2 regions of the Streptomyces sp. NPDC058274 genome follow, and region 2 is predicted to be linked to the other one. Evidence: riboswitches for the same ligand, from Rfam matches in the RefSeq annotation. Region 2 holds a riboswitch; the other holds the start of a gene.
What was found. Region 2 has a riboswitch for glycine ahead of gcvP (aminomethyl-transferring glycine dehydrogenase). Riboswitches for the same ligand answer to the same signal wherever they lie in the genome.
Positions count from the first base shown of each region.

Region 1: it holds a riboswitch for glycine, as region 2 does, so the genes downstream of both, gcvT (glycine cleavage system aminomethyltransferase GcvT) here and gcvP (aminomethyl-transferring glycine dehydrogenase) in region 2, are expected to answer to the same signal.

Region 1 covers NZ_JBHVXW010000027.1:56,720-60,098, forward strand. Annotated here, with positions in the region: gene ACFVYF_RS35315 (enhanced serine sensitivity protein SseB) at 1-236, opposite strand, end outside; gene ACFVYF_RS35320 (AAA family ATPase) at 305-973, opposite strand; glycine riboswitch at 1,177-1,275, shown strand; gene gcvT (glycine cleavage system aminomethyltransferase GcvT) at 1,423-2,541, shown strand; gene gcvH (glycine cleavage system protein GcvH) at 2,762-3,139, shown strand; gene glyA (serine hydroxymethyltransferase) at 3,153-3,379, shown strand, end outside.
Region 2 covers NZ_JBHVXW010000005.1:9,908-13,286, reverse strand. Annotated here, with positions in the region: gene gcvP (aminomethyl-transferring glycine dehydrogenase) at 1-1,849, opposite strand, end outside; glycine riboswitch at 2,033-2,128, opposite strand; gene ACFVYF_RS12110 (PRC-barrel domain-containing protein) at 2,243-2,614, shown strand; gene ACFVYF_RS12105 (DNA polymerase IV) at 2,536-3,379, opposite strand, start outside.

The sequences.
Region 1 (3,379 bases), on a different contig from region 2:
GAGCTGAAGACGGGGACGTACACCTGGCCGTCGAGCTCCAGCGTGGGCAGGTCGAGGGGGCCGCTGCGCGGGCCGCCGCCGTTCGGCAGCGGGATCCACAGGAAGCTGCGGCCGAGCACCTCGACGATGCGGGCGCCGGCCGAGGGGACTCCGAGAGAGGCGGAGAGCACCTCCTCCAGTTCGTTGCCGGGCCATCCGCCGTGCGGATGGGGATGCGCCTGTGCCGGGAAGTCCATCTGTCTACCGCCTGCTGTGAACCGCTGTTCCGGCTGGAAACCCTAACGGGTACGCGCGTTCGCGATGGTCAGGTGCCGAAATCGATCCGGCGCAGCACGTCCGCCGCGTCCCGGTCGATCAGCACCGCCGAGCCGCAGCCCTCCGGCAGGTCGCCCTTCTCGACGGACCGCAGCAGCCGGGCGGCCGCCGTGCGGTGGCGCAGGAACGCGTAGCGCGAGACGCCGCGGCCGCGCTCGCGCTGGCCGTCCAGAGCGGTGTCCGCCGTGACGTCGAGGAGCAGCAGGTGCAGCGTGCCGCCCCGGCGCCGGGCCTCGCGGGCGAGCCAGCGGCGCACCCAGGCCTGCGTACCGCAGTCGTGCACGACGACGCCGGCTCCCGAGCGCAGGGCGCGGCGCAGCCCGGCGAAGTGCGCGGCCCGGACGAGCGGGCGGTAGAGCGCGTACGGCAGGAAGCGGGCCAGCCGGGTGTCCCAGTGGTCGCGGGTGTCCTGGGAGTCGATGCGCGTGCCGCTCACCGCGCGGCGCATCAGGGTCGACTTGCCGCTGCCGGGCAGGCCGGTGACCACGACGAGGTCGGCGGCGCCGAAGGTGAGGCCGTGCGGGCTGCGCCCGGCGCGCTCGCGCAGATCACGGACGACGGCCGGCGGCCGCGGTCCGCACGCCTCCCGGGCGGGGGCGGCGGGCTGCTTGGGCAGCGCGATGCCGGAGATCGTCGCGTACGCCGTGGCCTTGTTCACCGTGATCGTCCTCCCCTTGGGTCCGGAGTCCCATCCCCGTCGAGTGTAAAGAGAAGGTAATGCGGTGCGCCTCTCGTTTCCGTCCTCGTCGTGCCACAGGCCGGTCACAGCTCTCCGCGGTTCCCCGGGCACCTGTTCGGGTGCCCCTGCCATGCCGGACGGATGCGTGCAATGATGTGCCCGCCAACTGCATACCGGCCGCTTGAATCCGCGCGGGAGAGTCCTGGGGGCAGCAGTCCCCGGGCGCCGAAGGAGCAAGTCCCTCCCTTGAATCTCTCAGGCCCCGTTACCGCGCGGGCGAGGCACATCTGAAAAGCGGGCCGCTGACCAGTGGCTCCACCCAAGGTGCAAGTCATGACCACCGGTTCGCGGGGTCGTGATGAACCTCTCAGGTTCCGATGACAGATGGGGAGGAACGACCTCGCCGTCATGCCTTGGGAGCCCCACCGATGAGCAGTAACACCCCCCGTCACACCGCGCTCGATGCCCTGCATCGCTCGCTGGGCGCGACGATGACCGACTTCGCCGGCTGGGACATGCCCCTGCGCTACGGCTCCGAGCGCGACGAGCACCTCGCCGTCCGCACCAGGGCCGGTCTCTTCGACCTCTCCCACATGGGCGAGATCACGGTCACCGGCGCGCAGGCCGCCGAACTCCTGAACTTCGCCCTGGTGGGCAACATCGCCTCGGTCGGCGTCGGCCGCGCCCGCTACACCATGATCTGCCAGGCGGACGGCGGCATCCTCGACGACCTGATCGTGTACCGGCTCCAGGAGCACGCGTACATGGTGGTCGCGAACGCCTCCAACGCCCAGGTGGTGCTGGACGCGCTGACCGAGCGCGCCGCCGGCTTCGACGCCGAGGTCCGCGACGACCGCGACGCCTACGCCCTCATCGCCGTCCAGGGCCCCGAGTCCCCCGGCATCCTCAAGTCGCTGACCGACGCGGACCTCGACGGCCTGAAGTACTACGCGGGCCTGCCCGGCACGGTCGCGGGCGTCCCGGCGCTCATCGCGCGCACCGGCTACACCGGCGAGGACGGCTTCGAGCTGTTCGTCGCCCCGGCCGACGCCGAGAAGGTGTGGCAGGCGCTGACCGAGGCGGGCGCCCCGGTGGGCCTGGTGCCGTGCGGTCTGTCCTGCCGCGACACGCTGCGCCTGGAGGCGGGCATGCCGCTGTACGGGCACGAACTGACCACCGCGCTCACGCCCTTCGACGCCGGGCTCGGACGGGTCGTGAAGTTCGAGAAGGACGGCGACTTCGTGGGGCGCGAGGCGCTCTCCGAGGCCGCCGCCCGCGCCCAGGAGAACCCGCCGCGGGTCCTCGTCGGGCTCATCGCCGAGGGCCGCCGGGTGCCGCGCGCCGGCTACCAGGTCGTCGCCGACGGCAAGGTCATCGGCGAGATCACCTCGGGCGCGCCGTCCCCGACGCTGGCCAAGCCGATCGCCATGGCCTACGTCGACGCCGCGCACGCCGCGCCGGGCACCACCGGGGTCGGTGTGGACATCCGGGGCAGCCACGAGCCGTACGAGGTCGTGGCGCTGCCGTTCTACAAGCGCCAGAAGTAGTCGTTCCGTACGGGCGCCAGAAGTAGTCGTTCCGTACGGGCGTCAGAAGTAGTCGTTCCGTACGGGCGTCGCAGGGCGTCCGTCGGTTCGTCCGACTCCCCGGAATCCGGTTTCGCGTTTCCGGCGCGCGCGTCGAAGTGACGTACATCGCCGCGCCCGGTCTCGTATCGCAGGACCTCTCGTTCACCACCACTCCCCCGCGTACAGGAGAATTCAGGCCATGAGCAACCCCCAGCAGCTGCGCTACAGCAAGGAGCACGAGTGGCTGTCGGTCGCCGAGGACGGCGTCTCGACGGTCGGCATCACGGAGCACGCGGCCAACGCGCTCGGCGACGTGGTGTACGTCCAGCTTCCCGAGGTCGGTGACACGGTGACCGCGGGCGAGACCTGCGGCGAGCTGGAGTCGACCAAGTCCGTGAGCGACCTGTACGCGCCGGTCACCGGCGAGATCGTGGAGGCCAACCAGGACGTCGTGGACGACCCGTCGCTGGTGAACTCCGCCCCCTTCGAGGGTGGCTGGCTGTTCAAGGTGCGCGTCACCGAGGAGCCGTCCGACCTGCTCTCCGCGGACGAGTACACCGAATTCTCCGGCAGCTAAGGACTCCTGACCGATGTCGCTTCTGAACCAGTCCCTCCACGAGCTCGACCCGGATGTCGCCGCCGCCGTCGACGCCGAGCTCGACCGTCAGCAGTCCACCCTCGAGATGATCGCCTCGGAGAACTTCGCTCCCGTCGCCGTCATGGAGGCCCAGGGCTCGGTCCTCACCAACAAGTACGCCGAGGGCTACCCCGGCCGCCGCTACTACGGCGGCTGCGAGCACGTCGACGTGGTCGAGCA
Region 2 (3,379 bases):
CGGCCATCACGGCGCTCGCGGCGTTCGTGCCGTGCGCGGAAGAGGGGATGAGGCAGATGGTGCGCTGCTCGTCGCCATTGGCGCGGTGGTAGCCGCGGACCGCGAGGAGGCCCGCCAGCTCGCCCTGCGAACCGGCGTTGGGCTGCAGCGACACCTTGTCGTACCCGGTGACCTCGGCGAGCCGCTCCTCCAGCTCACGGATGAGCGTGAGGTAGCCCTGCGCCTGGTCTGCGGGCACGAAGGGGTGCAGCTGGCCGAACTCGGGCCAGGTGACCGGCTCCATCTCCGTGGTCGCGTTGAGCTTCATCGTGCAGGAGCCCAGCGGGATCATGCCGCGGTCGAGCGCGTAGTCGCGGTCGGAGAGCTTGCGCAGGTAGCGCAGCATCGCGGTCTCGGAGCGGTACTGGTGGAAGACCGGGTGGGCGAGGTAGTCGTCGGTCCGCAGCAGCCCCTCGGGCAGCGTGTCGGCGGCCGACTCGTCCAGCGCGGCGATGTCGGCCTCGACACCGAACGCGGTCCAGACGGCGCCCAGTTGCGCACGCGTGGTGGTCTCGTCGCAGGCCATCGACACATGGTCGGCGTCCACGAGATGGAAGTTGACGCCCTGGTTGCGCGCCTCCGCCACGACCGTGGCCGCCCGGCCCGGAACCCGCACGGTCAGCGTGTCGAAGTACGCGCCGTGGACGACCTCGACCCCGCCGGCCTTGAGTCCCTCGGCGAGGATCGTGGCGTAGCGGTGCGTGCGCCGGGCGATCGTCTTCAGGCCCTCGGGTCCGTGGTAGACGGCGTACATCCCGGCCATCACGGCGAGCAGTACCTGCGCCGTACAGATGTTGCTGGTCGCCTTCTCACGGCGGATGTGCTGCTCGCGGGTCTGCAGGGCGAGGCGGTACGCCTTGTGTCCGTCCGCGTCGACGGACACGCCCACGAGCCGGCCCGGCAGGCTGCGCGCGAACTTCTCGCGCACCGCCATGTATCCCGCGTGCGGACCGCCGAAGCCCATCGGCACACCGAACCGCTGGGTCGTACCGACCGCGATGTCGGCACCGAGGTCGCCCGGAGCGGTGAGCAGGGTCAGGGCGAGCAGGTCGGCGGCGACGGTGACCACGGCACCGAGCTCGTGCGCCTGCTCGATGACGGGCTTGATGTCGCGTACGGCGCCGGAGGCCCCCGGGTACTGGATGAGCACGCCGTTGATCTCACGCTCGGCGATCCCGGCCGGGATGCCCTCGCTCAGGTCGGCGACGACGACCTCGACGCCCGTCGGCTCGGCGCGGGTCTGGATGACCGCGATGGTCTGCGGCAGCGCGTCCGCGTCGACCAGGAACAGGCCCTTCTTGTTCTTGCCCATGCGCCGGGACAGCGACATCGCCTCGGCGGCGGCAGTGCCCTCGTCGAGCAGCGAGGCGCCGGAGGTCGGCAGACCGGTCAGCTCGGCGACCACGGTCTGGAAGTTGAGCAGCGCCTCCAGGCGGCCCTGCGAGATCTCCGGCTGGTACGGCGTGTACGCGGTGTACCAGGCCGGGTTCTCCATGACGTTGCGCAGGATCACCGGCGGCGTGAAGGTGCCGTAGTAACCGAGGCCGATCATCGAGTCGAGGACCTGATTGCGGTCCGCGAGGGAGCGCAGCTCGGCCAGCACCTCGGCCTCGGTGCGCGCGCCCGGCAGCTCCAGGGCGTCGGCGTTCTTGATGACATCCGGGACCGCGGCGGCCGTCAGTTCGTCGAGGGAGCCGTATCCGACCTGCGCGAGCATCTTCGCCCGGGCCTCGTGGTCGGGCCCGATATGGCGCTGCTCGAAGGGGATGCCCTGTTCGAGCTCGGAGAGCGGAATGCGGTGGGCGGTCATTGCGGAGGCCTCCTGGTCTGACGCGACCTTCGAGGGGCACCCCGGCACGGGTACCCCGACGGCCTCCCCCTCTGTCATCTCGACCTGAGAGCTTCACCGGCCCGCCCCGCGCGCTGACGACCCGGCTTTCACCGTCGGTGAGAGCGGGAGGTGTGGATCCCCCGCCCTGCTTTCCAGAGTGACCTCGTCCGTGCGGTACGTGAGCCTGAGAGATTCCGGGGAGGATTTGCTCCTTCGGCGCCTTCGGTGTTGTCCAAAGGACTCTCCCGCACGGGGTCAGCAGCCGCTAGCCAGCCTACCAGCGAGGGCAACGCACGGGCTTTCGAGTGGCCACCTTCCTGAATGTGCTCTTTTGTAGTGCTTACGGATGAGTTGCGACCAAGAGGAGGTCCCGTGCATACCGACATCGATCCGCGCAACCTGATCGGCCGCAAGGCGTTCGACCGCAAAGGAACCAAGATCGGCACCGTCGACGAGGTCTATCTCGACGACGCCACCGGAGTGCCCGAGTGGGCGGCCATACGCACCGGCCTGTTCAGCCGCGACGCCTTCGTCCCGCTGGAGCCGAGCGAGCTGGTGGAGGGCGCCCTTCAGGTCCCCTTCGACCGCGCCCTGATCAAGGACGCCCCAGACTTCGGGGTCGGCCGCCATCTCTCCCCCGAACAGGAGATCCAGCTCTACCACCACTACGGTCTCGACGTGGCGTCTCCGTCTCCTCCGCCGGACCGCGACTTCGGAAGACTCGCGGGCTCGGACGAGGGCTGACCGGACCGCTCCTCAAGGGACTCCTCCGCATCCGTCACCGGCCCGACCGCCCCTCCCTCCGGCGCCGCCGGCACCCGCGCCACCAGGGGCAGCGGATCCGCCGGTTCCAGCTGCGGATCGTCGGTCCGGAACGTCCGTACGCGCCCGGGCTCCGAATACGGCGTCTCGAATCGCACGGTCACCCTCCCCAGCCCGCTCCCCTGCACCCATCCGTGCCCGAACTCCGCATGCCGTACGTCGTGCCCCGCGGGCCACCGCCGCTCGGCGGGCGGCTCCGGTGCGGGCTCCGCCGCGGGCTCCTGCGCGCTCTCCCCGTCCGGCAGCTCCAACGCCGGCAGCTCCTCCTCGGCGGCCTGCGCCTGCGCCTGCGCGAAGAGATCCTCCTGGGTGAAGTCGGCGAGGCCCGTGACGCCGACACCGAGCAGCCGCACCCCGCCGGTCGTGTCCACGGAGTCCAGCAGCCGCGCGGCGGCCTCCCGCACCACCCCGGGATCGTCCGTCGGCCCCCGCAGCGTCTCCGACCGGGTCAGCGTGGAGAAGTCGTAGCGCCGGACTTTGAGCACTACCGTCCGCCCCGAGCGCCCGGCGCCCCGCAGTCGCTGCACACACCGGTCGGCCAGCCGCTGGACCTCCAGGCCGACCCGCACCCGGTCATGGATGTCCACGTCGTACGTGTCCTCGACCGACACCGACTTGGTCTCGCGCTCGGCCACCACGGGCCGGTCGTCGTGGGCCAGCGCCATGGCGTACAGCGCATGCCCGTGC